One region of the Cytobacillus sp. FSL W8-0315 genome, then DNA from elsewhere that is predicted to be linked to it. Evidence: riboswitches for the same ligand, from Rfam matches in the RefSeq annotation. Region 1 holds a riboswitch; the other holds the start of a gene.
What was found. Region 1 has a riboswitch for preQ1 ahead of queC (7-cyano-7-deazaguanine synthase QueC). Riboswitches for the same ligand answer to the same signal wherever they lie in the genome.
Positions count from the first base shown of each region.

Region 2: linked by a shared signal. The riboswitch ahead of queF (preQ(1) synthase) and the one ahead of queC (7-cyano-7-deazaguanine synthase QueC) in region 1 are both predicted to bind preQ1.

Region 1 is NZ_JBBOOC010000001.1:3,392,257-3,408,917, reverse strand. It holds gene MKY20_RS17410 (ABC transporter ATP-binding protein) at 1-1,046, opposite strand, end outside; gene queE (7-carboxy-7-deazaguanine synthase QueE) at 1,194-1,925, opposite strand; gene queD (6-carboxytetrahydropterin synthase QueD) at 1,918-2,394, opposite strand; gene queC (7-cyano-7-deazaguanine synthase QueC) at 2,398-3,057, opposite strand; PreQ1 riboswitch class I at 3,110-3,152, opposite strand; gene MKY20_RS17390 (hypothetical protein) at 3,305-3,433, shown strand; gene MKY20_RS17385 (CBS domain-containing protein) at 3,483-4,205, opposite strand; gene pxpB (5-oxoprolinase subunit PxpB) at 4,542-5,252, shown strand; gene MKY20_RS17375 (5-oxoprolinase subunit C family protein) at 5,249-6,259, shown strand; gene MKY20_RS17370 (LamB/YcsF family protein) at 6,261-7,031, shown strand; gene MKY20_RS17365 (NRAMP family divalent metal transporter) at 7,301-8,491, shown strand; gene MKY20_RS17360 (putative hydro-lyase) at 8,512-9,303, shown strand; gene MKY20_RS17355 (metallophosphoesterase) at 9,329-10,471, opposite strand; gene MKY20_RS17350 (hypothetical protein) at 10,636-10,833, shown strand; gene MKY20_RS17345 (SDR family oxidoreductase) at 11,217-12,062, opposite strand; gene MKY20_RS17340 (hypothetical protein) at 12,179-12,484, shown strand; gene MKY20_RS17335 (AI-2E family transporter) at 12,522-13,535, shown strand; gene MKY20_RS17330 (HIT family protein) at 13,568-13,978, opposite strand; gene MKY20_RS17325 (hypothetical protein) at 13,979-14,827, opposite strand; gene MKY20_RS17320 (undecaprenyldiphospho-muramoylpentapeptide beta-N-acetylglucosaminyltransferase) at 15,190-16,260, opposite strand; gene MKY20_RS17315 (DMT family transporter) at 16,300-16,614, opposite strand; gene MKY20_RS17310 (DMT family transporter) at 16,611-16,661, opposite strand, start outside.
Region 2 is NZ_JBBOOC010000003.1:160,010-176,670, reverse strand. It holds gene MKY20_RS26635 (peroxiredoxin) at 1-163, opposite strand, end outside; gene MKY20_RS26630 (hypothetical protein) at 244-513, shown strand; gene hutH (histidine ammonia-lyase) at 552-2,045, opposite strand; gene MKY20_RS26620 (STAS domain-containing protein) at 2,392-3,231, opposite strand; gene MKY20_RS26615 (DNA topoisomerase III) at 3,433-5,526, shown strand; gene MKY20_RS26610 (short-chain fatty acid transporter) at 5,627-6,940, shown strand; gene MKY20_RS26605 (MDR family MFS transporter) at 7,056-8,336, shown strand; gene MKY20_RS26600 (aminopeptidase) at 8,473-9,705, shown strand; gene MKY20_RS26595 (hypothetical protein) at 10,056-11,252, opposite strand; gene panF (sodium/pantothenate symporter) at 11,525-12,967, opposite strand; gene MKY20_RS26585 (YhdT family protein) at 12,964-13,254, opposite strand; gene queF (preQ(1) synthase) at 13,413-13,910, opposite strand; PreQ1 riboswitch class I at 14,020-14,065, opposite strand; gene mscL (large conductance mechanosensitive channel protein MscL) at 14,208-14,579, shown strand; gene MKY20_RS26570 (Bax inhibitor-1/YccA family protein) at 14,650-15,291, shown strand; gene MKY20_RS26565 (peroxiredoxin-like family protein) at 15,502-15,948, shown strand; gene MKY20_RS26560 (5-formyltetrahydrofolate cyclo-ligase) at 15,960-16,661, opposite strand, start outside.

The sequences.
Region 1 (16,661 bases):
TCCCCGTGCCTCATGACGTGTATTGCTTCGGGATCGAAATGAAGGCCAATTTGATCCCCGACTGTCGCCTTTTTCGTTGAATGGACCAGCCACTCATTGCCATCGCTGTCATAGCAGCTGATTTCATAATGGACTCCCCTAAAGAGCTGGGAGTCAACTTGTACCTTCAGTTTCCCATCTTCCGGTGCGGTAATAGCCAGGTCTTCAGGGCGGATGACGATCTCAACATCTTCGTTTGGCTCAAAGCCCCCATCAACACACTCAAATAATTTGCCGGCAAACTTCACCAGATAGTCTTGGATCATCGTTCCAGCAACGATATTTGATTCCCCAATAAAATCTGCTACGAAACGATTGATCGGCTCATCATAAATATCAGTAGGAGTTCCGCTTTGCTCGATGCTTCCGCTGTTAAGTACGAAAATTTCATCTGACATGGCTAATGCTTCTTCCTGGTCATGTGTGACGAAAATAAACGTAATGCCCAGATTTCTCTGCAGTTCCCTCAGCTCATATTGCATTTCGGTCCGCAGCTTTAAATCAAGTGCGGATAAAGGTTCATCAAGGAGAATAACCTCTGGTTCATTGACAATGGCACGCGCGATGGCAACACGCTGGCGCTGTCCACCTGACATTTCTTTGATTTCACGATTTTCGTAGCCTTCAAGGTTTACAAATCTTAGCGCTTCCTTTACTTTCCTCTCAATATCGGCATTCTTCATTTTTTTGATTTTTAAACCGAATGCAATATTTTCATACACATTCAAATGCGGAAATAGAGCGTAATCCTGAAAAACGGTGTTTACTTGCCTTTTGTTGGCTGGAACATTATTTATTATTCGCCCATTAAAATAAATGTCCCCTTCGGAAGGTTCAGTAAATCCGGCAATCAATCGCAATATGGTCGTTTTCCCGCAGCCCGATGGCCCTAAAAGGGTATAGAACTTCCCGCGCTCAATTTCAAAGCTGACATTTTTTAAAACTGGCGGATCATTATCATATCTTTTTGTAACGGAATTAAATCGAATAATGGTGTTATCTGTCATCTAACTCTCCCTATCTATAGAAATTTACAGCACTAATGTATTGTTAAGTTCAAACGTATAATATCATAAATTTCTCGGAATCTGTCATAAATTGTTGAACATCCTTTACAAAAAAAACCGCACCAATTGGTGCGGGATTAGCAGATACTACACTCCCCGCTTATTGCCCCATACATATGTATGCAGCTGCGGAAGTACTTTAACATCTGTCAAATCATTGTCATGTATCGTTTTTTCAATGAGCCAATCATATTTGTCAAGCAGTTTCTGCAATAAATTTCGGTCGTCAGCTGTAACAGTGTCATCATTTCCCACCTGCAGATAAAACGGAACACCGGGATAGCGCTTATGAATGTTTTTAGCGTATTCATAATCCTTATCATCAAAAACAACAATCTTCAGTGAGACCTGCTGTTCTGCCTTTCTTTTGGTCTGAAGATTATTCACAATATAACCGAGCACATCGAAGTCTGTTTTCATGCCTGAGCTCGGCGGTTTTGGGGATAGGGTCAGTTCATCAATTTCATAAAACCAATCCTGCCAGCGGCTCCCCTGTGTTTCCAGGCAGATCTTAATTTTTTCTGCTTTGAGCAAAGAAATGAGTTCACTCAAATTTTTTAAAAGTGCAGGATTACCCCCGGATATGGTCACAAAGGAAAATCCATCCCCACCCAGCTCTTTAAGCTCTTTCCAAATTTCATCCGGTTCCATTTGGCGGATGCTGTCTTTCGCACTTCCATCCCAGGTAAAGGATGAATCACACCAGCTGCATGAATAATCACATCCTGCTGTACGGACGAACATCGTTTTCTGGCCGATCACCATTCCTTCACCCTGAATGGTTGGTCCGAATATTTCGAGAACAGGAATCTTACTCAACCTCCATCCACTCCCTTCTTGCTTCCGCATAGCTTGTAGGAGTTTCAAAAAGGCGCACAAATTCTACTCTTGCACCAACATATTGCTCTTTTCTGTTTTGGAGGCTTTGTGCCATTTTTTCATAAATCCAGACAACCATATTCTCTGCTGTCGTATTCATTGGCGGCAGCGTTTCATTCAGATACTTGTGGTCAAGGAATATTTCAATTTCGTTTTTCCAAATTTTTTTAATGTCGCCGAAATCAATCATTAATCCTCTGTCATCCACGAATCCGCTTATGCCAAAAATCACCTTGTAGGTGTGCCCATGCAGGTTTTTGCATTTGCCTTCATAGCAATGCAGATGATGGGCTGAATCAAAAGTGAATTCCTTGCTGACCATTACACGCTTATGGTGGTATTTCAGCTGATCGGGTTTGATATCCTCATTTATCTTCTGCAGTTTATCAACAATCCTGAAACCGTACATGGCTTAAAGCTCCTCCTTTTCCTTGAGGTATTCTTCAAGGCCATTTTTCCTTAAATGGCATGCTGGACACTCACCGCAGCCATCAGCCGGAATTCCGTTATAGCATGTCAGTGTTTTCTCACGCACATAATCAAGGGCATTTAATTCATCTGCCAGCTTCCATGTCTCTGCTTTGTTGAGCCACATTAATGGTGTATGGATCACAAACTGTTCATCCATTGATAGATTAAGGGTGACATTCAATGATTTTATAAAAATATCCCTGCAGTCTGGGTAGCCGCTGAAATCTGTTTCACACACCCCGGTTATAATATGCTTTGCATTAATCTGACTGGCCAGCACACCAGCAAATGACAGGAATAAAAGGTTTCTCCCAGGCACAAATGTGGATGGAAGCCCGCCTTCCTCCCCATCCTTTACTTTAATCTCATCACGGGTTAGTGCATTTGGTGCCAGCTGATTCAATAGGGACATATCTAGAATGTGGTGCCTGATCCCCAGTTCCTTTGCTATTTGCTGTGCACATTCGATCTCCAGCTTATGACGCTGATTATAATTAAAAGTGACGGCTTCCACTTCTTCAAAACGTTCCTTTGCCCAGAATAAGCAAGTTGTACTATCCTGACCGCCACTGAACACAACGAGTGCTTTATCATTTTTCATATAAAAATTCTCCTTTAAATAGAAAAACAGGACCACTAAGAAAGCAGACCTGTTTTCCTTAGTTTTTTAAAGAGGGTAGCTAGAACCTCTACCGTGTACACGGATTTAGCTATTGAACTATCAGTTTATATTATCATCTTTATTGGCTTTTTAGAAGGCTTAAATTTATACAGTAAAAAAGTTTTATTATTCAAAATCGCGGGAAAGTAATAATGCAGCGCCAATTTCATAAGGAGGGACTGAAGCCATGATCAGGTTTACATCGACTTCACGCTATTCCTTTGGCATTGCAAAAAAAGGGACATTTATAAGAAGGTCTGCAGGAATGAATATTCAGGATAGGTCTACTCTGATGCGTCTGGGACTGCTGCAATAATCGGAACCGGCAAAAAAGGTGCAGCTATTGCTTGCACCTTTTTTGCGTTTTAATTTTCTGAATCGGCTTCCAGGAGGTCCCACGCTGTTATGATGCCTTTTGGTTTTTCGGTCGGCTTTCCGTTCTCGGTAACTATGATCCCTTCAAGCTTTTCATTTTTATTTCGGCAGTCCTCAAACATATCCTCTAATTCAAAGATAGATGTATGTTTGCCTGCAAACGAGATTTGATACTTTGATTTCTTGCTGAAAAGCTCTTTAATTCTCACCTTTTTCAACTGGATTGTTTCTTCTGTAAAGTGCTCTGCCATCCATTTCACGATATCTGCCGAAGTTAATAGCCATGAGTATTCCTCTTTTCTCGAGTAAATGGGGAATTGGGAGTGTGAAAATTTATTAATTATGGCCAGTACATCCGTTAGCTTGCCATCTTCATAAAAATAAAATACCGGAGTTGCAGCTATGGAAAGTGCGGTTTTTGGCTTTTCAAAATGGCCGGCAATCCTTTCAATCTTTTCTACCGTCTCGAGATGAGGCTCCGCAATATAATAATCAAGGTCTATTTTTTCATGGACAATGGCATTTCGCAGCTTGGCAAACTGATGCAAATCATCTTCATATAATCGAATCAGCGAATGATTTTTCTGTATTTCTATAAGTTTATAAAATCTATCTGTTCTGGCGTTTTTAGCAGATTGTTTTAAGGCTTTGTGAATACGGTTAAAGGCAGCCTCAAATCTTTCTGATAAGTTCATTTCTAAATCTGCTTCCAATATGATCTCTCCCTAAATGGTGATGTACCTCCTCTATTCCCAAAATGATGGACAAACTAAACTTTGAAGATATTGGTACGCCTTCTAGCAGAATAATTTGCACAAATAGAATTTTCAGTCTATTATATAATATTATATTCTTCTGCTAAGGACATTGCATAAATATATAACATTACTAATAAATGTTTTTCAATCAAGCATTAGAAGACATGATTTTCCCTTTTTTCAGAAAGAATAATGAATGAAATTCTTTTGAATAAAAATGAAGATTTATTATTACCAAATAATATTTTATTCCTCAGTACAAACAAATTTACTGCGAAAGCTGGTGAAATGATGAGATACACCCTTCACCCATTAGGGGATGATGCTGTTCTTGTTGAGCTTGGGAAAGAAATCAGCAAGGAAACTCATCAGAAAGTTCAGTCGCTGACTGCCTTTCTTGAAAAGTACCCTCCCGAATGGATGATTGAATACATACCTGCTTACACAACTGTAACCATGTTTTATAATCCATTTAAGGCCTATCAGCTTTCAAATGGCCAGCTCCCGTTTAATTTCGTGTGTTCACTGATTAAACCGCTTATTGAAGAGATGACGGAAAATAATATGCCGGAACCTGAAATTGTTGAAATCCCGGTATGCTATGGAGGAGAATTTGGGCCGGATCTTGATTTTGTGGCAGAGCATAATGGGATTACCCCCGAAGAAGTTATTGAATTTCACTCCTCAGGCAGCTACCTGGTCTATATGATTGGATTTGCACCAGGATTCCCTTTTATTGGCGGAATGTCAGAACAAATTGCCGCACCAAGACGGGATACGCCGCGTCTAAAGATTCCCGAGAGAACAGTGGGGATTGCCGGGATGCAGACGGGTATTTACCCCATCGAGACGCCAGGCGGCTGGCAGCTGATTGGGCGTACTCCTGTTAAATTGTTTCGGCCGACGGATGACTCCCCTACCCTACTCAAAGCAGGCGACCAAATCAAATTCAAGCCAATCAGTCTGGAAGAATACCATCATTGGGAGGAGACGGAACAATGATTAACGTTTTAAAGCCTGGACTCCTTTCTAGCATTCAGGACCTGGGGAGAACCGGCTATCAAAAGTTTGGCGTGATTTCCAGCGGGGCCATGGACCCATTTTCACACCGGATGGCCAATCTGCTGGCTGGAAACGAAGAAAATGATCCTGTTTTAGAAATAACGATGATGGGTCCAATTTTAACATTTGAAAAAGATACCCTCATTTCGATTTGCGGCGGTGACCTTTCCCCTTCCATCAATGGCCAGCCTGTTCGGACATGGAGATCCGTTTTTGTGAAAAAAGGCAGTGAACTTAAATTCGGCCGGTGCCGTAAAGGGTGCCGAGCCTATCTGGCTGCTGCGGGCGGATTTGCCGTACCTGATGTAATGAACAGCAAATCCACCTACCTGCGTGCAGGAATTGGCGGTTATAAAGGCAGAGCATTAAAGTCAGGAGACCTGCTGGAAACCGGCAAACCTTCTCTCCAATCATTGAAAATAACGGAGTATTTGACAAAACAGATTCTTGATAGGACTTTTGTTGAAAACGACTGGGGTATTGCATCAGAACTCATACCGGACACAGCGGCAAATCCAGAAATCAGAATAACAAGGGGCCGCCAATTTGATTTATTTTCCGAAGCAAGCCAGGTTCAGCTTTTCAAACATGCCTTTGAAGTTACCTCACAATCGGACAGGATGGGATATAGACTGAAAGGCCCTGCTCTTTCGCTGTCAGAACATGCTGAGCAAATATCTGAAGCCGTAAATTTTGGTTCCATTCAAGTTCCTCCGGATGGAAATCCGATTGTATTGCTGGCTGACCGGCAAACAACTGGAGGTTATCCAAAAATTGGACAGGTTGCTGCTGTCGACCTCCCCCTTCTGGCGCAGGCCAAACCCGGAGACTCCTTAAGTTTTGCAGAAATATCAAATGAACAGGCGCAGCAGTTATTAATTAATAGAGAAATGAAATTAAGGGAATTAAAGCAAGGCATATTTTTAAAAACAAGAGGAGGAAATTAAGATGCACATTGTAGACATTAATTGTGATATGGGAGAAAGCTTTGGTTCATACAAGATGGGGAGCGATGAGGAAATACTTGATTATATTACTTCTGCCAATATTGCATGCGGCTTTCATGCCGGCGACCCTGCGACCATGCGAAAAACAGTTAAGATGGCACTTGAGAAGAATGTTGGCCTGGGTGTCCATCCGGGACTCCAGGATCTGCATGGATTCGGCCGGAGGGATATAAACATAACCCCTCAGGAAGCTTATGACTTAGTGGTCTATCAAATTGGTGCTTTGTATGCCTTTGTTAAATCTGAAGGCGGAAAGCTTCAGCATGTAAAACCGCACGGTGCATTATTCAACATGGCCTCAAAAAGCGCACCATTATCAGAAGCAATCGCAGAAGCGGTTTATAAAGTGGATCCTGAACTGATTCTTTTCGGGCTCTCAGGAAGCGAATTAGTAAAAGCCGGCAGGAAAATTGGACTCCGCTCTGCAAATGAGGTGTTCTCAGACCGCACGTACCAGGAGGATGGAACTCTTACTTCAAGAAGGGAACACAATGCACTTATTACAGATCATAGCGAAGCTGTAAATCAGGTAATCCGCATGGTCAAGGAAGGAAAGGTTCATTCTGTCCAGGGTACTGACGTTTCCATTGAGGCCAATACGATATGCATCCATGGTGACGGGGAAAGCGCACTTGAATTTGCCCAATATATTCCGAAGGCACTGAATGAAGCAGGAATCCAGGTAGCGAAAATCAGCGAGTTTTTGAAATAAAACCGATATTCGTGGAAGTAATGAAAAGTTGGTGCCCCTTTAAGGAGACTTATTTATCTTGCGGGGATTCCGATGTTCTCATCGGGTTGAAATAGTGCATATGAGGTTTTAAAAAATAGCGTGCAGGCTTTTAGGGGCGATTGTCGGGAATAGTTCTGTTGAAGAAGAATACTCTAGCGCGAATGGAACTCAATCATTACAAATAGTGCTGATGCAAGGTAAAAGAAGCACGAAAGATAACCACAAATAGAATTATTGGGGGAAAATGAATGAAAAAGCAATCTAATGCCAGTCTTTTGCTGGGTGCGGCATTCCTTATGGCCACTTCTGCCATTGGACCAGGCTTTCTGACACAAACGACAGTATTTACAGAAACCCTGCTTGCGAGTTTTGGATTTGTAATTTTAATTTCTATTATTATCGATATTGGGGCACAGATGAATATCTGGCGAATCATAGCCGTTTCTGAAAAGCGCGCACAGGATATTGCCAACGATGTCCTTCCGGGAATGGGATATTTCCTTGCTGCCCTGATTGTCATGGGCGGTCTTGCTTTTAATATTGGGAATATTGCCGGTGCCGGGTTAGGTACAAATGTTATTTTCGGTATATCCCCTGAATTGGGCGCCCTTCTAAGCGGAATTTTGGCAATCGGCATCTTTCTTGTAAAAGAAGCGGGCAGATTAATGGACCGTTTCACACAGATTTTAGGATTTGTCATGATTGGATTAACTCTTTATGTAATGTTTACTGCACAGCCTCCTGTTGGTGAAGCTGTTGTCAAAACGTTCGTGCCGGATAAAATTGATATTCTGGCCATTATTACACTAGTCGGCGGAACGGTTGGCGGTTATATTACCTTCGCTGGCGGGCATCGTTTAATTGATGCTGGAGTCAAAGGAAAAGAAGCTCTGCCGGAAGTCACAAAGAGCTCTGTCAGTGCAATCGGGATTGCTTCCATTATGCGTATCTTCCTGTTCCTTGCCGCACTGGGTGTGGTTTCACAGGGCCTTGCACTCGATCCATCCAACCCTCCTGCTTCTGTCTTCCAGCTGGCAGCGGGGAATATTGGATATAAGATGTTTGGAGTAGTTATGTGGGCAGCTGCCATAACTTCTGTTGTCGGTGCAGCTTATACATCGGTCTCATTCATTCGGACATTGAGCCCTGCTGTCGAGAAATATCATAAATGGGTCATTGTCGGTTTTATCGCCATTTCTACATTTGTTTTTGTTTTGATTGGAAAACCGGTAAAAATATTGGTTTTAGTTGGTTCATTAAACGGGCTTATCCTGCCGATTGCACTAGGTGTAATGCTGATTGCTGCCTATAAAACCAAAATTGTCGGTGATTATAAACATCCCCTTTGGATGACGATTTTCGGAGTCATTATCGTGATAGCCATGTCTTACATGGGGGTTTATTCATTAATCAATGGTATCCCCGAGCTATTTAAATAAGCATGAAAGGAGATTTTCATATGATCACCCCTTCTCAATTGAATCCCGAAGAGGCGCGCAAATTAATCCGTGTAAAGGATTGGGATGATCCAACTGCAGGAATGGCTAATGGCTTTATTCAAGCTAATCTGGCTATATTGCCAAAGGAGCTGGCCTTTGAATTTCTGCTCTTCTGCCAGCGTAATCCTAAATCATGTCCAATCATTGATGTGACTGAACCAGGTTCACCAGTGCCAATGCTGTCAGCTCCAAATGCTGATATTAGAACCGACCTGCCAAAATACAGGGTATATAAAAACGGAGAGCTCGCTGAGGAACTTTCAGATATAACATCTTATTGGAATGATGATATGGTAGCATTTCTGCTCGGATGCAGTTTTACATTCGAAGACGCATTGCTCAAAAATAATATCCCTATCCGCCATATTGAGGAAAATCGGAATGTCCCGATGTATAAAACCAATATTGGCTGTGTGGGTGCAGGCCGGTTTGAAGGCCCGATGGTAGTGAGTATGCGTCCGATGACAGAAAAGGAAGCCATTAGGGCTGTACAGGTGACAAGCCGCTTCCCATCTGTCCATGGGGCCCCTGTCCATATTGGAAATCCAGAAGCAATCGGCATTAGCAATATCCAACGCCCAGATTTTGGGGACCCTGTGACCATTAAAGATGGAGAGGTACCGGTTTTCTGGGCCTGCGGGGTAACACCCCAGGCAGTTGCCATGCATGTGAAGCCGGAAATTATGATTACACATGCTCCGGGACATATGTTTATTACTGATTTGAAAAATGAGGAGTTTTCGGTTTTATAGGAAAAAGGCGTCCCATGGGCGCCTTTTACTTTTTATTTTTCAAATAATTCAGGGCATCATGATGATCTTTTTTCATAATCTGCTCAATTATTGGGTCTGCGGGTATTACTTCCCTGCTTTTTTTATTGATTGTCCGGTAAACGGGCCTGATCGACGAAAGACTGCTTTTAACTTTCCATTCGCTATCCTGGAAAACAATTTTCAAATCGATGAGACCAAGATGATTGCCCCAATATCCAGCTTGGACTGCAGCAGTTCCGTTAATGGTGCCAGTCTTTAAGTCGATTCCAGGCAGCTTTTGCAGTTCATCTTTGACAGGAAAAACAGAATGGCTGTGCCCGAATAGAATGGCATCTAATCCTTTAACCTTGCTGAGGGCATGAACTGAGTTGCCCTTTTTTTCATCCAGTCCTTTATCGGACTCTAGACCTGTATGGGCAAGAGCCACAATAATATCTGCCCCTTTGCTTTTCATAATAGGGATAAAATGCTCGGCAGTTTCCTTTATATTTTTCACTTTAAGGTTTCCGTGAAAATACTCCTTATTCCATTCCGCAACAATCGGTGTGATAAAGCCGATGACTCCAACTTTCAGCTTATGCTTCTCCCCGGCTGTATCTGTCACTTCTTTCTCTATAATGGTATAGGGATTAAAATAATTCAAATCATCCTCATCGAGCTGATTGCTGTCTTCAACATATATATTGGCATTGACATAAGGAAAGTTAGCCCCCCTGAGGCTTTCTTCCATAAAATCAATTCCGTAATTAAATTCATGATTTCCCACCGTAGCAGCATCATAAAGCAGAGTATTCATGGCTTTAAAAACAGGATGGACATTAGCCATGTCAAGCGGATGGCTTCTATAGGCATACTCATCGAGTCCGTTGCCTTCAAGAATGTCCCCATTATCAAATAGAAGGGAATTAGGAGACTCATTTCTTGCCTGTTTAATCAAGCTGGCCGTTCTTGAAAGCCCAAACTCCACTGTTTTCTTGCGGTCTTCGTAATCATAACCAATCATATTTCCATGCAAATCCGTTGTTTCCATCAGGCGCAGATGGATGGTTGGCGGTCCGGAGACTTCAGCTTCCGTCTGGTTCCAGACAATCAGCAGGGCTATGAATAATAACAGCGTGATTAAGTATTTTTTCATTCCCTTTTTCATTCCATCTCCCCCAGATGATCTAAGATAAGTTTTCTTATTTTCTCTCGATACATGAAAATTAATCAGAGATTGGGGGCTTAAGAAAAAAGAAGAAAAAAAGGAAAATTTTGAAACTTTTTATCATCCTATTCGTTATAAAAGAAAACAAAAATAGGAGGTCCTGCATGGTTAGACAAAAAAAATTCTGGGTTTGGGCATTGTTGTTCTTTATTTTAGAATCAATTTTAGCAGCGGGTATTTCGTTTTTTCTTCACTTCCCTCTGCTTGATACCATTGCCTACAGCAGCTTTATTCTTTTTGCATTAAGCCTATTTGCTTTTTCACAGGATGATGCCTGGACAAATAATGTGATTGCTGATTAAGCTAAATATGATGACTCATATGAATGAAGAAGAAAGAGCTGAATTTTTCATTCATATCAATCCGTTTCTTTCAGGGACATTTGCTTTTTTTATCGTTGGGATAATAATTACGGTGTATTTGTTTATAAGTTAATTTGTTGTTGTTTTAGTGTTTAATGATGTCCGTTTCTTTCCGCGGGGAGGCATGAGAGCCTCCTTTGCTTCGCTTGTGGGGTCTCTTACTCCCTCTCCTCCCGAAGGACTTTGAATTGTCTTCCTTGAATCATCACCGCACGAAGAAAATGCGTATGCATTTTCAAGGATCAAGTGCCCACAGCGAAGATCAACTCAGCAGATTAAATAAAATTTGGAGTAAAAAAAACAACAAACTTTGAAAAAAACTTCTATTTTTTGTAAAGAGTTTTTATTATGATTTTCTCCCAGCTTTTCCAGTTCAGTACGTTTTTCAGGCGTATTCTTGTGCGTACACCCTTTCCTACCGGGTACCTGAGTGAAGGTTCTTTTTCCCTGAGAATGCTCACTGCTTTTTTCGCTACGATTAGCGGATCTTCATAAAAGGGCTCGCCTTGTTCAAGGTAATTTTGAATTTTTGTCATATATGGATAATAAGGTGAATCTTTTTTCAAGGATGGTTCCGCTATCTTTTTCCCTGTTGTCCAGATGCCAGTCCTGAAAGATCCTGGCTCAATCAGGACAACATTTACGCCAAACGGTTTCATTTCAAGTCTAAGTGATTCACTCCACCCTTCTACAGCAAATTTTGATGCGGCATATGGCGATAAGCCTGGAAACCCGATTCTTCCGCTGATGGAACTTACATTTAAGATGGTTCCTGTTCTTTGTTTTCGCATAAATGGCAGAACCGCTTGTGTTACTGCAAACGTTCCAAAAACGTTTGTCTCAAATTGATTTCTATACTCCTCCAGCGGTATTTCTTCCGCAAATCCTGCTCCTGCATAGCCTGCATTATTGATTAAAACATCAATTGAAGGCAATTGAAGGATCAGGTTTTTAAAAACTTCTATGGATGAGGACGAGGTGACATCCAATTCGTGAATGGATATCTGTTCATGAACTCCCTCTCGTCTAGCTTTCTCCATTAATAATTTGCTTTTATTCGTATTTCTCATTGTTGCAATAACTTGAAAATCATTCTTAGCCAGCTCAATGGCCATCAAGGTTCCAAACCCGCTGGAACAGCCTGTAACGGCAGCATATTTCCTATCCAACTATCATCATCCTTTCTTCGTAATGATTTTTTCCAATTCGACTGTAAATAGATATATAATTAAATGAAAAAGTATTATAAAATAGTAAATATATTGATAATAAGAGGATGAACAAGGTGGCACACATATTTTTCAGCATTTTCCTGCTTGTATCCGGTTTGTCTTCATCATTGCAGCAAAGCCAGGAGCCGATTGATTTAAATGTGCATTTGAAGGGAAATGCCATTGTTATTGATTCACCTGCCCTTAAAAGCCCTGCATTGAGCAGCACATTAGCAGCTGCAGTAAAATTTACGGCGAAGCTGACCTATTATAAAGAATACCGGATCCATTTTCAGGCGCTAAACTCCCATGCAATTCACAGAAGCAATGAATACATGATCCCATATATGTTCCAGAGTAACTATCTCCGCATTTCATGAAATTTTAAAGAAACTTAAAAAGTGTGGAGGAATGAAATTGGAAACGATAAAATCATTTTTAAATAATAACAGCATCAAACGATTCATTATTTTTGGAATTATTGTCCTGGCTCTTTACCTGCTGAGGAGCATGATTAATTTAATTCTGATTACATTTATATTTTCATTTTTGATGGATAGGCTTGTGAAGCTTGTCCTCTCGAGATTTAAACTGAATAGGAAACTGACGGTCATAACCCTTTATATGGGAATTATCGGCCTGCTTTCTATAGGGATTATCAAGTACCTCCCTTTAATTGTATCTGAAATATCACAGCTGTTTAAACAGGTTGAAAGCTTTTACACCCAAAAACATGACAATATCGTAATTACATATATTGTTCAAATGCTCGAAACAAATGAAATTACGAAATATCTTGAACAGGGCTTTGCGTTCCTGCTTCAATATTTTTCCGATATTAGTCATATTGCCGTACAGGTATTGCTGTCTCTAATCCTTAGCTTGTTTTTCCTGCTTGAAAAACCGAAACTGATTGAATTCACCTTGAAATTTAAGCACAGCAAAATCGCTGACTTTTATAATGAAATCGAGTATTTTGGAAGTAAATTTGTGCAAACATTCGGGAAAGTAATCGAGGCGCAGTTTGTCATTGCCACAGTCAATTGCATCCTGACAACACTTGCTCTATGGATCATGGACTTTCCACAGCTGATGGGATTGTCAATTCTGATTTTCCTGCTGGGATTAATTCCTGTAGCAGGTGTCATTATTTCGCTTGTCCCGCTCTGTACAATCGCCTATTCTCTCGGCGGATTCATCCAAGTATTTTATATAGTACTGGTCATTATGGTGATCCACGCCATTGAAGCGTATATTTTAAATCCGAAGCTTATGTCTTCCAAAACGGATTTGCCGGTCTTTTATACCTTTATTGTCCTGATTTTCTCTGAACATTTCTTCGGTGTTTGGGGATTAATCGTCGGTATACCAGTGTTTGTATTTATGCTGGATGTTCTTGAAGTCAAGAGCAATCCGCCGAAAATTCAGTAATTTAAAAACACACAGTCCCGCTGTGTGTTTTTTCATCTTTTCAGAATCCCCCTTTTATTATCGGGCTGCTTCAGCCAATGCCTGAGCCCTTTTCCTGCGTGTGGTTCATCATTATATCTGGGAATGACGTGCAGATGGCTGTGAAGAATGGATTGATTTGAAGCATCGCCCACATTCCAGCCAAGCGTATATCCATCTGGTGCATACTTTTTATCTAAATAATCCTTAGCTTTTTGCAAAAGTACATATGTATCATTCCATTCTTCCGCTGTCAGGTGAAAAGCATCGGAATGGTGCGCTTTTGGCACTATGACCCCACAGCCCTCCAATACGTCCTGTTCTTTATCGTGCTGAAGAAAATAACAAGTGCTGTTTTCAAAAATGATATTTTGAAGAGGGTCCTTGTGCGGACTGCAAAAAGGACAATGATCCTGATGCGGCATTTAATTTTTTCCTTTCTTTGCGGGGTGATTTATCAACAACTTCTCCAAAGCGGCTTTATGTGAATGCTCATCAAATGCAGAGTTATTGATTACAGCCTTTCGAATGGACAGCTTCTTCAAGATTTCCTCTTCTGCCTGCCTCCTGGCTTTAAGAACCTTTAAAGTGCCATCTTCCCCGCTTAAATGATTTTTCTTTCCATATCCTTGATCGGTATAATAATGGATAAAACCTTCAGACCAGGATTGCGGCCGTTCTTTTATCGCTTTCCTGAAAGAGTAGTCAAGGTTATCCTGACTGATATAAATTAATATCGGATTCAGCTTTTTCACGGAATTTTCCAATGCCAATACATAATTCCGAACCTTTGTAAGCGGAGCTCCATATTTAATCATACCGACTGTAACAGGATTCTGTATAAAACAGCATTCAAAAATATGTACTTTTTTGCCGCTGGCAGCTCGCGTTGAAAATCGTTCCCAATTATTGATTATAAGTTTCATATTTTGATCCAAAGGAAGCTCATAGATATCCTTTTTAGATACTTTCTCATAAAATGTGTCTGGAATGTCAGGTACAAGCTTTTTATAAGGCAATAAATAGCTATTGTCTTCCGGAATGCAATTTTCGATAATTTGGTCTCTGAATGCACTATATTCTTCCAGTAATCGATGCCACTGGTCATTTTCAAAATAGGCGACGCTCTCATAATCTGCCGGATGATTCAGATCCCCTTCGCAGTACAGCTCTGACTCAATACCGTTTTGCATCAAAATTTCATGAACCAATCTTGCAGTAGTAGATTTGCCTGAACCAGGCAGACCCTCGATTAAAATTAATTTTGTATCCATCGAATCACCTTCACAATATTTAGAATTCGCATTCTATTGTAATGCATAAAAAGAAAAACAAACAGCATTATTAACTGTTTGTCGTTTGGAAGAGGTTTATTTTATTGCTGAATTTTTTTATGGGAAATTGCCTTGGATATTAATAGCTTTTTGGTGAGCCCACCAGTTTTTGTCGCCATAAACGGACTATGTCGACCTTTTTTTGTGTGGCACTAAATTTTGTTTTTTTATGAACACTTCATTGAGACCTTTTTAAGGTGAGCCACTGAATTTTCGTCTTCATGAAGGTTCTATGGACGCCCATATGTTCGTGAGCCACTGAATTTCCGTCGCCAAGATCATATAAAAGCCTGCACTCAAAATTATCTGCGGTGTTTGTTAATTTCCTTTATCAAAACCGTTAGTGCATCGCTCATTGGCGAGGCTTGCATGTTATTGATGATTTGTCCTCGTCTTTTTTCAAGTTTATCCAGGGATTCAAGAAGGCTTTCTTTTGTTAATTTCTCCTCTTCCAATGTAAGGGAGAATCCTTTTTTTAAGAAGGATTCTGCATTTTGTATTTGGTCCCCCCTGCTTTGTTTTTTGGTTATCGGGATGATGAGCATAGGAAGCTTCAAAGCAAGGAATTCAAAAATGGCATTGGATCCTCCTCTGGTGACGACTGTATCTGTAGCAGTGAGGATATCAGCAAGCTCGTTGCTGATGTACTCAAATTGTCTGTAGCCTTTAATGTTTATTAAACTCTCATCCTTTTGACCTTTGCCGCATAGATGAACAATTTGGTATATAGAAGTCAGCTCCTGAAGGGATTCCCGGATCGTTTCATTCATTTTCTTAGCCCCCAGACTGCCGCCCATTACAGTCAAGATTGGCCTTTCATCCGTAAACCCTAGAAGCGCCCTTCCCCTCTCCTTTTCACCGGAGAAGATTTCCCTTCTGATCGGAGATCCTATAGCCGTAGTCTTTCTTGCAGGAAAATGCGACGCAGCTTCATCGAATGAAGTAAAAATCCTGTCTGCAAACCGCTGAGAAATTTTGTTTGCAAGTCCTGGAGTCAGGTCACTTTCATGAATATATATTGGTATTTTTAATGAGCTTGCCGCAATTATAACAGGGACCGATACAAATCCGCCTTTTGAAAATACAAGCTTTGGCTTCAGCTTTTTAAGCAGCTTTCGTGCTTCGATAATCCCTTTTAATACACGAAAAAGATCTTTTATATTTTCTTTATCCATGTAGCGGCGGAGTTTTCCGCTGTTAATTCCGTAATAAGGTATGTTCATTTCAGAAATCAATTCTTTTTCGATTCCCTTTATTGAGCCGATATAGTGAATATCCCATTCCCCTTGGGAAAGTTCATTTATTATGGCGATATTTGGAGTCACATGGCCGGCAGAGCCGCCCCCTGTAAAAACAATTGTATTTTTTTTCATTTCCTACCTGCCTAAACCAATTTTAATTACATTATACATCTAAGATACAAGTTTAAGTCCGATTGCAGCACTTAATACCATTGCAATAAAAAATATCCGTTTTACATCTTTGGGCTCTCCGTACAGAATCATGCCAAGAATGGCTCCTCCAGCGGCACCAATTCCAGTCCAGACCGCATAGGCTGTCCCCATCGGCAGTTCTTTCATGGCCAGCGCAAGAAATATGAAGCTGGCGCCAAAACCGCCAATTAGCAGGAAAAATGATTGCCAATTCCTTTTTTTGTGCCAGCTGTTAATCATGGTGACACCTGTCATTTCAAAAAGCCCAGCCAGAATAAGAAACACCCAGCTCATGAAGCTTCAGCTCCTTTATCTTCGTTTGTCACCAGCTTTAAGCCTAA
Region 2 (16,661 bases), on a different contig from region 1:
CAAATGTGAAATCACTCGGATAAAAAAACAGCAGAACCCATTTTCCGATATAATTCTCCAAATTGACTTTTTTTATTTGATGATCAATGACAGCATCTGCAGTAAAAACAGGAGCTCGATCTCCCCGGCCCGCACAAAATACGGAGGCATTCGAATCGTTCATGGCTATCCCCCTCCCTTCCTCTTTCGTCTCTGCTATATATACTTATGCGGCCAAAGACAAAATTGAACGGAAAATATTGAGTGAATCAGCCGTACATAGTCCAGGTGTCCAAGGGAAAAATAGTGAAAGAATATGAATTCAAGAATGAAAGGAGCCAGACTATGTCACGCGGAGTCCATTTTAATCATAAAAGAAAACATCACCCTGGGGAATTTCCTGAACACACAATGGTCGAGCGCCACACAACTGAAGCACAGGAAGACGAAGAATTTATTGTGACACAGGAAGCTTTTAAGAACCGCTTTGAAGAAGATGAAGCAAAGCAACTTGAGGAAAGAGCCAAAGATTAAAAAGCCGGGGGCCTGAATAACATTCAGACCCCCGCTGCTTATATTGCGTCTACTTCCACTTCTTTCAGCCAGGACGCGCATGCTTCAATATCCTTTGAGAATACGCGGTCTTTTGTGATGGAAGGCACCACTTTTCTTGCTTCTTCATAAAAACGTTTTGTTTTATCAGCCATTTTATCTGAACCGCGGTATTCTGCTGCCTGGAGTGCGCAAATCAGTTCAATTGCAAGCACTTTATTAACATTCTGGATAATCTGATATGCATGTCTTGATCCGATGGTTCCCATGCTCACATGGTCTTCCTGATTCCCGGATGAGGGGATCGAATCCACACTTGCGGGATGGGCAAGTGTCTTATTCTCCGATACAAGTGAAGCTGCAACATATTGGAGAATCATCGCACCAGACTGCAGTCCAGGTTCCGGGCTTAAAAATGGCGGCAAATCACTCAGCTGCGGGTTAACAAGCCTTTCAATCCGGCGCTCTGAAATATTGGCCAATTCCGCAACCGCGATTTTCATGAAGTCCATTGCAAGTGCGATTGGCTGCCCATGAAAGTTTCCGCCGGATATAACGCTTTCCCCGTTTTCAAAAATCAGCGGGTTATCTGTGGCTGCATTCATTTCAATTTCAAGCTTTTCTTTCACATAATCAAGCGCCTGCCAAGATGCTCCATGCACCTGCGGGATGCAGCGGATGGAGTACGCGTCCTGGACCCGGATTTCTCCCTGTCTTGTGATCAGGCTGCTGCCTGAGAGATATTCCCTCACTCTTCTTGCTGTATCGACCTGCTGCTGATAGCCTCTTGCCTGATGGATATTCTCATCAAACGCATCAATAATTCCGTTTAAGCCCTCCATTGTAACTGCAGCGATCAATTCACTTTGATAAGCGATTTTTTCCGCTTCCAGATAGCCAATCACTCCCATTGCCGTCATCGCTTGAGTGCCGTTAATCAGGGCAAGCCCTTCCTTCGCCTGTAATGTTAAAGGCTCGATTCCCTCCTGAACAAGCACTTCAAGAGCAGGCTTTCTTACCCCCTTGAAAAACACTTCCCCTTCTCCCATTAACACTAATGCCAAATGGGAAAGAGGAGCCAAATCGCCGCTCGCTCCAAGAGATCCCTGCTGCGGGATGACAGGATGGATTTGTTTATTCACAAGCGCTAAAAGAGTTTCTATCACGACAGGACGGACTCCTGAAAATCCTTTCAATAAAGCATTGGCTCTTAATAGGAGCATAGCTCTCGAAACAGCCTCCGGAAATGGTTCCCCTACACCGCAGGCATGCGAGCGGATTAAATTCAGCTGAAGATCCTCTACATCTCCCTGATCAATTCTTACATCGCTGAATTTGCCAAAGCCAGTGTTAATGCCGTAAATGACCTTTTCTTCACTTACAATTCTCTTAACAGCTTCACGGCTGTTTTTTACACGCAGCATGCTTTCCTCCGATGCTGCAGCCTTTACTCCTTCAAAAAGCACTCTTTTGGCTTCAGACAAAGTAAGGGTATTTCCATTTAAAGTAACCACTTTGTTCTCCTCCCCGCGAGTTAAAGTCATCATCGAATCTGTCAATTTTTCCATTTCATTTCCTCCTCGGTACATTAGCGAGATAAAGAAAAGGCTGTATCTCAAACACAGGTTTGAAATACAGCCTTTTTAAAAAGATTATTTGCAGTATCAGTTTTTAGATGCCTCATCTTTATCACAGCCTAATTTTGATATATTTTCTGAATATAATTAATTCTATGTGCCATATGAGAGGATGTCAATTAATTTTTACCATTTTTTAACAAGTTAGATTGTTAGAATGGTAACACAGTAAAGCGTTTTTATTATAGCTATATAAAAAGCCGGCATTTCTGCCAGCTTGATTTCATTCAATGTCTTTTCTTTTCAGTGCTTGCTTTAATGTACCGTAAGTATTAATGCCTGTGAAGTCCAGGCCAAGCTGAATGGAAGTCTGGGCAACTTCAGGGCTGATGCCGGAGATGGTGGATTTTACCCCCAGCAGCTTTAAAGCTGTCGTTAAAGAGAATATTTGATGGGCAACCATCGTGTCGATGATGGCCACACCTGATAAATCAATGAATAGATGTTCCACATCTTCTTTTGCACATTTTTTCGGAATTTCCTCCAGCAGGATTCGTGCACGTTCGGTGTCTATATTTCCGATAAGAGGGAGTACAGCTGTATGGTCTTTTATCGGAATAACAGGAGTTCCAAGTTCATTGATCAGACTTTGCTGGGCAACAAGCCTGTTGGTCGTTAATTGATAATACTTCTCTGAAAATTTATTAATGAGCTTATCAAAAGCCTTGTTAATAATTGTGCTCCATTTCAATACATCATCTGCTGTGACTTCAGACTTGTTTTCGTTAATGAACTTTTCAACAAAATGCCAATAGGTTTCCCGCACATTGCTTAAAGCTTCAAGCACTTGAAAAATGGGCGTATTAGAATCCACTCTGCTCTCCGCTACTGTAATGGCCCATTCTTCCATATTCTCGTTAAAAGTGTCCTCATCAATCAGAGCTGCTGAAACGGTGCGGTTGGTAAACGTATTTTGTTCTCTCAGGAGCTTCTCATAAGCAGGGTCTGCATCTGCAGAATAAATGGAACCTTTCTGTTTATCCCTTAAAGACAGCCACATATCTGTGATATTGATTGAATTCTCCTGAATGTAATCATAAAGAAGCCGATCTTTTGCATTCATTCATTTCACCTTGTCTCTTTCTATTTGTAAACAAACGGGTAAGTTCATTGTAGAATGAATTGTGGCTGATGAAAAGCAATACAACTTAGGCAGTTATTCACTTTACTGCCCATCAAAGTTTATCCCATTACAAATATTGATTAATTTCAGCTATACTTAGTTTGTACAGAAATGGCTGAATGTAATTTGAAAGGAGTTCTTATGAAATCACTTGTTCTTGCTGAAAAGCCCAGTGTTGCCCGTGAAATTGCACGGGTTCTGGGATGCCGGCAATCTCATAAAAGCTATATGGAAGGCGATAAATATATCGTGACATGGGCTCTTGGCCATCTAATCGAGTTAAAGATGCCTGAGCATTATGACACCAAATACAAAAACTGGAATCTGGAGGATCTGCCGATTATTCCTGATCAAATGGGCCTGAAGGTGATGAAGCAGACCAGCCACCAGTATAAAGCGATTGAGAACCTGGCAAAGCGGAAGGATATTAAAGAAATTATCATTGCTACTGATGCAGGACGCGAAGGGGAGCTTGTCGCACGCTGGATTTTGGAGAAAATCCGCTGGCGTAAGACAATCAAACGCTTATGGATATCTTCTGTAACGGACCGCGCCATCCGGGACGGCTTCCAAAACCTTAAGCCAGGAAAACAATTTGAAGATTTGTATGAATCCGCCGTCTGCCGGGCAGAGGCCGATTGGCTCATCGGCTTGAATGTCACAAGGGCCCTGACTACTAAATACAAGGATCCCCTATCTGCTGGACGGGTGCAGACACCGACACTGGCTCTCGTGATGGAAAGGGAAGCATTAATTCAAAAATTTGTTCCAAAAGAGTACTGGACGATTCGCGCTCAAATTGGCCCCCTGCAGGCTGACTGGGAGAAAAATGGTGAAAAGCGCATCTTTTCTAAAGAAGCAGCTGATGGAGTCCTTTCTAAAGTGAAGGGGCAAAAAGCAGTTATCCACTCCATTATCCGGAAGGAAAAAACAGAGCCGCAGCCGCTTCCTTATGATTTGACGGAGCTGCAGCGTGACGCCAATAAGCGTTACGGCTTCTCCGCCAAGAAAACATCGAATGTGCTGCAGAAACTTTATGAGCAGCATAAGCTTGTCACCTATCCGCGTACTGACTCGCGCTATTTGACAAAAGATATGGAAGCCACCATGATGGATCGCCTTCATGGCATTGCAGCTTCCTATAAGGACGAAGTGAAGCCGATCCTTGCGAATCAGGGCAAGGTCCTGGCAAAGCGAGTCTTTAATAATGAAAAAGTAACTGATCATCATGCAATTATTCCGACTGAAGAACGTGTACACCTCAGTGATTTGTCTGCTGATGAGCGGAAGCTGTACGAATTGATTCTGCGCAGATTTCTGGCCATTTTCCATAACCCTTATAAGTATGAAACCATCCATGCTTCGATAGAAGTTAACAGTGAGACATTCACTGCCAGGGAAACAGCAGTTATCGACCTGGGTTATCGCAAGGTTGAACGGAGCAGTGATGAAGAAACAGGAAAACAGAGCCTTAGGAACATCTCAAAAGGACAGAGCTTTACGGTACAAACGGCTGAATTGTCCGCCAAGCTTACTGAACCTCCTCTTCGCTATTCCGAAGCTGACATATTGACCCAGATGGAAAAATACAGCTTGGGAACACCTGCGACTAGAGCGGAAATCATTGAACGGCTCCTTGATACGGAAGCGATCGAAAGGCAAAATGGACGTCTGTTTCCGACTAAAAAGGGCAAACAGCTGATGGACCTGGTGAATGAAGATCTGAAATCACCGGAACTGACTGCTAAATGGGAACAGGAATTGGAGAAAATCGCACGCGGAAAAGCAGATCCCAAAGAGTTTTTGCAGAATATCCGCAAGCAGACACGGACATTGGTTTCAGAGATTAAAAAGAGCGATAAATCTTACCGTGCCCATAATCTCACGGGCTCAAAATGTCCAGAATGCGATTCCTTCCTAAAAGAAAGAAATACCAAGGACGGAAAAATACTTGTCTGTTCCAATCTTGATTGTAATTTCCGAAAGCGCAAAGATCCAAAGCTTTCAAACCGCCGCTGCCCTCAGTGCCGCAAAAAAATGGAAATCCACCAGGGCAAAGCAGGAGCCTACTTCCAGTGCCGGCCATGCAATGTGGTGGAAAAAGCACAGGACAAAAAGAAAGCCGTCAACAAACGGGAAGAGCGAAAACTTGTTCAGAAATACACCCAGAAGGAAGATTCCTTTGGAACAAGCCTTGGCGATTTGCTTAAGGCTGCCATGGAAGATAAGGATTAATATATAGCCCTGGCTGATGCCAGGGCTCTTTCTTTATGAACAGGCATACACAGCTTGTCCTCTCCATAGCATGTACTAATACTGAAAGGAGAGTGAAGAGATGTTAACCAGAGTGGCAGACCGTTTCTCCAAGCTTGTGGAAAGGTATCTCCCGGACGCCTTTGTCATTGCGGTATTAATGACTCTGTTTGTGTTTATTGCAGGGTTTTTCATGAAGCCTTCCGAACCTGTTGAGCTATTTAAATCCTTCGGTGACGGCTTCTGGGTGTATCTTGCTTTTACCATGCAAATGGTGCTCCTCCTAATGACAGGCATGGCGCTTGCTTCAGTTCCTTCTGTACAGCGTATACTTGAAAAGCTGTCCTCAAAAGCGAAGACAGCCAACCAGGCCTACGTGCTGACTTTTCTCGTTTCATCTGCTGCTTATTATATTAACTGGGGCCTTGCTGTTGTCGTTGGCGCCATTATTGCCCGTGAAGTTGGGAAAAGAAATCAGAACGCACACTTCCCCCTATTGGTGGCTGCAGCCTATGCACCAACTGCTCTTTATACGGCTGGTTTATCAAGCTCAATTGGTTTGACTGTTGCGACCAAGGGCCATTTTCTCGAGGAAGCGGCTGGCGTCATCCCCACTTCGGAGACCATTTTCCATCCTGGAACAATTGCGATTTTAATTGCTCTTGTAATGACTATGCCACTTTTCATTGTGCTGATGGCACCCAAAAAAGGCATTATCTCATACGTTCCCCCTAAGGCACCCAAGCAGGACGCTGAACAGAAGGAAGTTTTAAAAACTCCCGCCGGAAAGCTTGAAAGAACACCCTTTCTCGGCATCATTACCGGATTAATCGGGGTAATCTATATCATATTTGAGTTTGTAAACGGGCGTGACCTTGACTTGAATATTATCAATATTGCCTTTTTATCGTTAGGCCTCATCCTTCATAAATCGCTCGTACAATACGCCAATGCTTTTAAAGAAGCGGGTTCTGCCATTTCTCCTATCATTCTGCAATTTCCATTTTACGCCGGGATTATCGCCGTTCTCGGCAGCTCCGGGTTAGCAGAGTCTATAATTAATGGGATGGCATCCATAGCAAGTAAAGACACCTTTGATATATTCACCTATTGGTCCGCCGGTCTCGTCAATATTCTTGCTCCTTCAGGCGGCGGGCAGTGGGCATTGCAGGGGCCGCTTCAAGTGCCTGCCGGTCTCCAGCTTGGTGTGGATCCTGCCATTACGGCTATGGCTGTAGGCTGGGGTGATGCCTGGACGAATCTGATCCAGCCTTTCTGGGCCCTTCCTATACTGAGTGTGGTTGGCCTTCATATTCGTCATATAATGGGCTACTGTGCATTACTGGCCATATGGGTTGGCATAGTTACTACGGTCTTGATGTTTTTTGTATATTGATTAAGAAAAGCCAAGCCTAATCAAGGCTTGGCTTTTTTGGAAAAAGTCTTCTTGTGTTTTTTACAATTTTGGTAGTATGATAGCGTTATTCTGAGATTGAAGTTGGGGAAACAGCATGAAAATAAAAGATTGGGATAAGAATTTAAAAGTAAGGTTATTTGGGGAAGCGCTTATGAATATTACATTCTGGATGTTCTTCCCGTTTTTAACGATTTATTTCGCGGATGAATTCGGAAAAGACAAGGCTGGTTTATTGCTCATTTTTTCTCAGGTATTCTCCGTACTTGCCAACTTAATGGGCGGTTATACAGCTGACCGCTTTGGCCGCAAGAAAATGATGGTTCTCTCTGCATTTGGACAGGGACTTTCATTCATCATTTTTGGATTTGCCAGTTCACCCTGGCTCGATTCTCCGGTGCTTGGCTTTATCTGCTTTGCTTTTGTGGGAATATTCGGTTCATTTTATTGGCCGGCAAGCCAGGCAATGGTTGCAGATGTGGTCGAGGAAAAGGACAGAAGCCAGGTATTTGCTATTTTTTACACTTCAATTAATATTGCAGTTGTGGTGGGTCCCATTTTAGGAGCCATTTTCTATGTCCATTACCGTTTTCAGCTTCTTATGGCCGCCGGCATTATCTGTATCCTATTATCTTTCATCCTTTCCCGGTGGACAAGGGAAACATTGCCAATACAAATACTTATAGAAAGCGGAAATAGTAAATGGCATGCAGTTTTATTAAAGCAAACGAAAGATTATGGCATTATCTTCAGGGACAAAACCTTTCTCCTTTTTATCATAGCAGGTGTTCTGGCTGCACAGACTTTTATGCAGCTTGATCTATTAATACCTGTCTATACAAATGAAGCAGTTCATAATCAGGCGCTTTTTAAATGGAATGACTGGTCCTTTTCTGTTCAGGGAGAACAGGCTTTTGGCATTCTGCTGTCTGAGAACGGCTTCCTCGTAGCCTTATTTACCGTAGCCGTAACGAAAATGATGTTAAAGTACAAGGAAAGAAATGTCTTTATCTTATCATCTCTTACTTATGCAGCAGCCATTATCATGTTAGGGCAAACGCAATGGATATGGGGATTAATTCTGGCTATGGCCGTTTTCACTATGGGTGAATTAATGACAGCCGGCCTTCAGCAGAGCTATGTATCAAAAATTGCTCCAGATCATATGCGGGGCCAGTACTTTGCAGCTGCCTCCCTTCGATTTACAATCGGGAAAACCATTGCACCTATCTCCATTCCGCTTACAGTCTGGATCGGATATGACTGGACATTCTTCATACTGGCGCTGCTGGCTGTTGTAAGTGCGTTTTTGTATTGGCTGATGTTTGCTTTGCCTGAAAGAAATAATGCATCCCATGCCAAACAGGAATCTGTATAAGGTTCCTTTTTAATTATGTCTCCGTCCATAGATGGAGACCCAAGGTTCTCGAGCACGAATTTCAATTCAATAGGTTTCTTTTTGCGAACAGAACAGCTACAATGAAAATGAAGATTCTGACAAAGGAGAATACATAATGAGTCATTTTCAAACGAATTTAGAGAAATACGCAGAGCTTGCCGTAAAAGTTGGTGTAAACGTACAAAAGGGACAGACGCTTGTAATTAACACAACGCTTGATGCAGCTGAACTGGTTCGTACAATTGTTAAAAAGGCCTATGAAGCAGGAGCTCATAACGTAGTTGTGAACTGGAGCGATGATGCGGTCACTCGCACAAAGTACGACTTGGCACCGGATGAGTCTTTCTCCGAATACCCTGAATGGCGTGCGAAGGAAGTCGAAGATTTAGCTGAAAAGGGTGCGGCATTCATGTCAATCGTTTCGGCAAGCCCTGATTTGCTGAAAGGCGTGAAATCAGAACGAATCTCAAGCTTCCAGAAAGCTGCAGGACAGGCGCTGGCAAAATACCGCAAATTCATCCAGTCCGATAAAGTAAGCTGGACAGTCATTGCAGCTCCATCTAAAGCCTGGGCAAACATGGTATTCCCTGACGCACCGGAAGAATCACGTGTGGATATGCTTTGGGAAGCTATATTCAAAGCAACTCGCGCTGATTTGGATAACCCGGTTGAAGCCTGGAAAAAGCATGATGAAACACTTCATGAAAAAGTGGATTATTTGAACAGCAAGCGATATCAGAAGCTTCATTATAAAGCTCCAGGTACAGACCTGACAATCGAGCTTCCAAAAGGCCACTTATGGGTGGGGGCAGGCAGCATAAATGAACAGGGACACGAATTCATGGCTAACATGCCAACTGAAGAAGTATTTACGGTACCTTACAAGACAGGTGTTAACGGCACGGTTTCCAGCACAAAACCTTTAAGCTATGGCGGAAATATCATCGACAAATTCAGCCTGACATTTGAAAACGGCCGTATTATCGATGTGAAGGCCGAAGAAGGCGAAGAGATTCTTAAGCAGCTTGTTGAGACAGATGAAGGCTCCCACTATCTTGGTGAAGTGGCTCTGGTTCCTTTCAACTCGCCAATTTCACAGTCCAACCTGCTTTTCTATAATACTTTATTTGATGAAAATGCTTCAAACCACCTTGCGATCGGCAGTGCGTATGCATTCTGCATTGAAGGCGGCAAGAAAATGTCCAGTGAAGAACTGGCTGAAAACGGCTTGAACGAAAGCTTAACACATGTTGACTTCATGATCGGCTCCGCTGAAATGGATATCGATGGAATTACTGAAGACGGCAACGCTGAACCCGTGTTCAGGAAAGGTGATTGGGCATTTTAAAGCGGAACCGCATTGCCCGGAACGCAGACTAAGTACGCCACGTCCTGTGGCAACGTCTGCATGACCCACATCCTGTGGGCCTCAAGCACAAGACGAGCCTCCCGGAAAGGCGTCCTTTGCCTTTTGGGTGGCTTGCCCGAAATGTGGAGGCGACTGCCCAGGGACGACAGGCATAAGACGGTTCCTGTAAGAAGGCGTTATTCCTTCTGAAAGGAAATGGCTTATGACCCCGAGTCCCTAGGAGCCGGAGCTAGACAAGCTTGTGACCCTGAGGGGGTAGGCTGCTTGCGCTAGACGGTTCTTGAAGTTCAAAGTATAATACTTTGTTATTTTACAAAAAAATCATGCGGTCAATGTGCCGCATGGTTTTTTGTTTTCATCAATACTATTTCACTAACGTTTCCTTCTAAATCAGAAATGAATTCGATGGAATATTTATCTGCCAGGTAGGTGGAAATGGTTTTACCTGACAGCACCTCTTCCCTTACTTCAAGAGGAGTGCCAAACATAGCAGTAATCTCGTCAATGAAAGTTCTCACCCGCTGTCCAGGAATAGAAATTGCGGTTACATTTCCGGTTTCCCGTTCAAAATAATAGCTGATTTCAGGGTACATGACAAAAGGGCTTCCATTTTCAAACCCTTCCTTAATATAATTTGGATCTGACTTCTTAATTTCAGATATGTTTGTGCCAATTGGATAAGGGCTTCCGAGCGGAATTCCCTGTTTGGCTTTTTCAATGGCATCCACGCTGAGTGCCAGGTTTTTAAAAGGATAGTATAGGGCTTCCTCTTTTAACCACAGATTCATCCAGTCGATATCAGAATGATCTTCTTTGTTCAGCTCTATTCGGTCATGCAGGCTCATCGAAAGGGTTTCTTCATTAAATAGCCATGTTGAAATAACCCATCTATCATTCTTATTTTGGGCAGTTTGAAGATACTTCTGATTAATATTTTTTATTTTCGCTTTGGAGGAAGTGACCACTTCTTTTTCTGTATTGATTTTAAGCACTTCTCCATCTTTAATCGCCAGCAGCTGGCCCTTAACCGCATTTTCCCCCTTGGGCTGAAAAATCGAAATGATGGTTTTATTCCTCATTTTCTGAGTGTAAACCTGCTCCTTCGAAGGGTTAAATGACAATTCAGCACTGTTATTCAAAGCTTCCTGTCTATAAGCCTCTTTCGACCCTTTCTCAGCCAGGTAAACTGAGTAATGTCCTGTAAAATAAGAATCGCCTTTCTTCCCTTTCGCACTGTCCTCTTCCAGAATGGTTCTTCTTTCATCTTCAGCATATAGATAAACTGTATATTTCATTTTTCCATCTGTTGCGTCCACCTGGAATAGTGACTTGCCTTCAAGCCAAACAGTATCTTTTTTCTCTTTCCCGACCTCTTGTACAGCTGATGTATTCTGTTCAGCTTCCACTTTATCTTCTTTTTCAAATTTTATTTCTTCTGTATTTAAAGATGCATTTATTTCATTTGAACATCCTGCTATAACGGATGACAGCATGGCAATCATGATCATATTTATTAAACTTTTCATCATATTCTCCCTAATGTTATAAAAACATTTCCATTTAAAGTCAAATGTTACAATTACGTTTCAACTAATTAAGTGTAACAAATAGGGATCGTTTCTACAAACCTATCAATATGCTCATTTTTTTACAAAAACAAGGGTTTCCTCCCGTTTCCTTTATATATGACTCTTCTCCTGCTTTACTTACACGGTTGAATAAAACGCCATATGCCCTATTTATCAGCGTTTTACAGTAAGAGACAAGAGGCCCCGGAATAGTTTCCGGAGCCTAATGCTTATATTTCTGCTGGTGCCGATGCATGTTTTTCGGTCAATAGACTTACAGATACGTATGCAGCAAGTGACAAAGCAATAGGCAATACGACTGTATTCATGCCTAATGCATTTGGATAAAAAGTATGGAATAAAATATACGAAGCAGTTCCGGTTATCATCGAGGCCACAGCCCCATATCTATTTCCCTTAGCCCAATATAGGCCCAGCACAACTGGCCATATGAATGCTGCTTCCAGTCCCCCAAAAGAAAAGAGATTCAGCCAGATCAGCAAATCGGGCGGACTGAGAGCCATGATGCAAACCAGAATTCCAAGCAGGGCTGTAACCGCAAAACTCAGTTTCTTTATGGCAGCTTCTTTGGCATCAGGCTTAATGTAATTAATATAGACATCTTTCACAATCGCCGAGCTGACCAGGAGGAGCAGGGAATCCACTGTTGACATGATGGCAGCCATCGGTGCAGCCAGTACAATTCCCGCAAGCCATGGAGGAAGAACTTCCATGGCAATCAACGGCATAACTTTATCTCCCACTTCAATCCCCGGAAGAATAGGACGGGCAAATACGCCAATTAAATGCATGCCAAGCATGATAAAGCCGACTACTATTGTTCCGATTATAATGGCCCTGTGCATGGCTCTGGCATTTTTATATGACATGGCCCTCACTGCGACCTGAGGAAGGCCTACAACTCCAACTCCCACAAGAATCCAGAATGAGGATACATATAAAGGAGTCAATCCGCCATCAAAGCCAAACGGTGTAATCAGATTCGGATTTTCTGAAGACAGGTCGCTGATAATATTCGGTATTCCTCCACCTGCCACAATAACAGCAACCAGAAGGATCATGGTGCCGATGAACATGATTCCGCCTTGGACAGCATCCGTTACGGCAACAGCACGGAAGCCGCCAATAACCACGTAGACCATAACAGAAGCCGCAAAAATGAATAAAGCAGACAAATAGCTTAATCCTGTCAGTGACTCAATTAATCTTGCTCCGCCAACCCATTGGGCAGCCATGGCAGAAAAAAGGAAAATAATGATGCTGAGAGAGGATAGCCAGACAACCCATCTGCTGTTATATCGTTCTTTTAGGTAATCGATGAGCGTCACAGCATTATACTTTCTTGCTGTGATGGCAAACTTTTTCCCCAGCACCATGAGAACGAAATAACCTGTGACAACCTGTGACATCGCAAGCAGCACCCAGCCAAGCCCCTGTGTGTAAGCAACGCCGGGACCTCCAATGAAACTGCTGGCACTTCCGTAGGTTGCAATCATCGTCATAGCCAGAATAAAACCGCCAAGCTGCCTTCCTCCAAGAAAATAATCCTGCAGGAACGAACTCCCGGTATCAATCTTTCTGCTGGACCATAAGCCTACGAGAAAAATAATAATTAAAAAGATGAGAAGAGGAAAAATTACCTGCCAATTCATTCAGATTCTCCCCCTTCCCCGTTTTCTTCAAACGGCACTTCTTTAAACAGGAACTTAACAGCTGCTGTTACCAGAATCACCATTACGGCAAATCCTGCTGCGCAGCTCCAGAAAAACCAGGCAGGCAACCCCCAAATATATGTATACTCACCAGCAGGCCCAGACCCCATCCCATAGGCAAACCCATACCACCATACAAAATTGAAGAGCACCAGACCAATGCCAATCCACGCCTCTCTCTCTGCGATTTTAAAGCGCGGATCTTTTTTATGTATGCCTTTCTTCATTTTGTCCCCCTTCAGAGCTTTATTATAGTAACGTACCATAAAATACAGAATATTCCCTGAATATAATCCCACTTATGTATATTTTCTGCAACAAAAAAAGCAGATTGCTCTGCCTTTTTGATATTATTTTAAAATTTCACTTTAAGCAAGCTAGGATCTTAACGATTGTCAATTGTCTCCGGGTAAAGGTCATGGTTCATTAAACGGTAATCTGCCATTTTTTCATATTTCGTCCCCGGCTTGCCGTAGTTGCAATACGGATCAATGGAGATTCCGCCACGTGGCGTAAATTTGCCCCAAACCTCAATATAGCGCGGGTCCATTAATTCAATAAGGTCGTTCATAATGATGTTCATGCAGTCTTCATGGAAATCGCCATGATTTCTAAAGCTGAAAAGATATAGCTTTAATGACTTGCTCTCTACCATTTTCTGATCCGGAATATAGCTGATATAGATGGTCGCAAAATCCGGCTGTCCTGTTTTCGGGCAAAGACTCGTAAACTCAGGGCAATTAAACTTTACAAAATAATCGCGGTTTGGATGCTTATTGTCAAAAGCCTCCAGAATATCAGGCGAGTATTCAAAAAGATATTTTGTACCCTGATTTCCCAATAGCGTAATATCCGTTAATTCCTCATCTTTTCTTCCTGACATAAAAAAGCCTCCCTTTATACGATCCCGCTGATCTTAAGAAGAGGTCCAAAAGTACAGCTTAAAAAATAAAAACCATATCCTCTTATGGATATGGTTGATTCTTATAATCAAAGCCATAGTTTTTTATAGAGGGTGAAGCTATGAACCTCTCCCGCTCACACGGGAATATTCGAAATATAATTGTCATTGTTACTATAGAGAAAAAGCCTGTTTCTGTCAATAGGGGCTTCTTTATCTGGTTTTCATTTATTCTTCTATAGTATAATTACGTTAATTTTCTTAGAAAGGTGACATGTTATGTGGAATGAGTTTAAAAAATTTGCCCTGAAGGGAAATGTGCTTGATTTGGCTGTCGGGGTTGTTATCGGAGCTGCCTTCGGAAAGATTGTATCTTCTCTTGTAGATGATATCATCATGCCGCTTGTTGGATTGCTGATGGGCGGAGTTGACTTTACGGATCTGATGGTAAAAGTCGGAGGAGCTGAGGTCAAATACGGTTTATTCATACAGAATGTGGTTGATTTCTTCATCGTGGCATTCTCTATTTTCATCTTTATCAGGATTATCAACAATCGTTTTAAAAAGAAAGAAGAAGCAACACCTGCACCAGCTGTGGATAAAAACGTTGAGCTATTAACGGAAATAAGAGACCTTTTAAAAAACCAATAAATGATGAAACTTATATAATAGTTCTGACGTATATACATATACAAATGATTTTAGGGGAGAAATGAAACAAATGTATGTACAGCAAACCGCAAATAATAGTTATTTGCCTTCTGTTTTACGGGCATTCGCCTTATCATTGGGTATTGCTTTTATCGGAACGATGGCGGGTGTTTTCGTCCCTCCAGCCCTGTTTTTGCCGCTCATGATTCTTGAACTCGGAATGCTGCTTTTCGCTTTCCTGCTTCGCCGCAAAAAGGCCATCGGGTATCCATTCCTTTATGTATTTACATTTATTTCAGGGATGACGACCTATCCGATTGTTGCCCATTACCTGGCTGCCATTGGCCCGAACCCCGTACTGGTCGCACTTGCAGCGACAACGGTTGTGTTTACAGGCCTGGCTGTATACGCTACGACAACCAAGCGGGATTTATCTTTTCTTGGCGGCATGCTGATGGCAGCATTGCTTGCCCTTATTGCAATCTCTATTTTCAGCATCTTCTGGCCGTTAAGCTCTAACGCGATGCTGGCATTCTCCTTCATCGGAGTGCTTGTATTCAGCGGATATGTGCTATTCGATTTCAACCGCATGAAGCATTATGGAGTTTCACCGGAAGAAGTGCCTTTAATGGCTCTTAACCTATACCTTGATTTTATTAACCTGTTCATTAATATTCTTCGTATTTTTGGAATTTTGGGGAGCAGGGACTAAACAGGAGTGCGAACTCCTGTTTTTTTATGTGCAAGCTTCATTTCTTTATTCCTTCAAAAAGATTAGGTATGATCAGAAGTAAATCCGAAAGGCGGGATAATAATGAATTATATTTTGGAAACCCAAAATCCTGATAAAAATATTACACTTGAACAGGCCATTAATGGCCAATATACAATGGCTGTTTTCGTCCGCCATCTTGGCTGACCGGTGTGCAGAGAATATCTTGCGCAGTTGCGCGAGCGCATAAGTGAATTGGAAGCCAGAGGTTTTCAAGTCATTGTCATTGCTCCTTCTAAAGGAACATTCATCAATCAATTCCTTGAGCAATTCGGCCCGTTCCCTTTTCCAATCCTTGGCGATCCATCCCGGGAAGCTTATAGAGGAATGGGACATAAAACAATGCCAAAGTGGAAGCTCCTTTCAAAAGCAGCATTTGGATTTATAACAGGAAAAGTGAAGGGGTTTGTCCCTGATAATGAAAAACAGAAGGAATTTGTCATGAAATCCATGAAGACCCAGGATGTCTACATTCAAGGCGGGACATGGCTTTTCTCGCCACAGGGAAAGATTTTATGGAAGCATATTGATGAATCCCCTGAAAATCACGCAAAGATTGATGATGTTTTAAAGAAAATGGACGAAGTTAAAGCTTGAAAGGCAGTCAATTACTTGGCTGCCTTTCCTTTTGTTAACTCCCATATTTCACGCAAAACCGGCATCTCTTCCATTTCCTTCTCCGTTACAAGATCCCATTGAATCCCGTTTGGTTTTGGATATGGCGTGTTGGTTTTGATCAGTTCCTTTTCAGTGGCAATCCAGTCGACAGTCAGATCATATGGATCCCTCGGGATATCTGCCTCTATCACCTGAGCGCTATTCACTGTTCCAATTACAGGGATTTCTGGATTTCCCAGCTCTCTGATTATCGCATATTCACGGTCGGCATAGCCCTCCCCTTTTCCGACACGCCGCCCATCCCGGTGAAGGCCCACTGATCCGGCAAAAAACAAATCAATTTTCGGCAATTCGGTGAGAGGAACTTCTTTACCATATGAGTGGATATGCTTAAGACTCGCTGCTTTTCGCTCCTCCCCGGCTGGGACCCATTCCGGCTTTACCATAATAAATCCTGCTTTCAGCCTTGGAGTTGGAACCAGCAATGTCTTTCCATCTTTCAAAATTTGTGCACGGACCGGCAGCTGCGGAGAATCAGGATTTACCTTAATTACCTTAGCTTCTTTATATTCAGGCATAGTAAAAACAAATGCAGCCGCTTTTTCAGCTCCTTTGAAATTGGGGATTCTATTTTTTAAAGGAAACGGAAAGCGTCCAAGCTTGTTTTCCTCGAGAAAATTCCATATGTACTC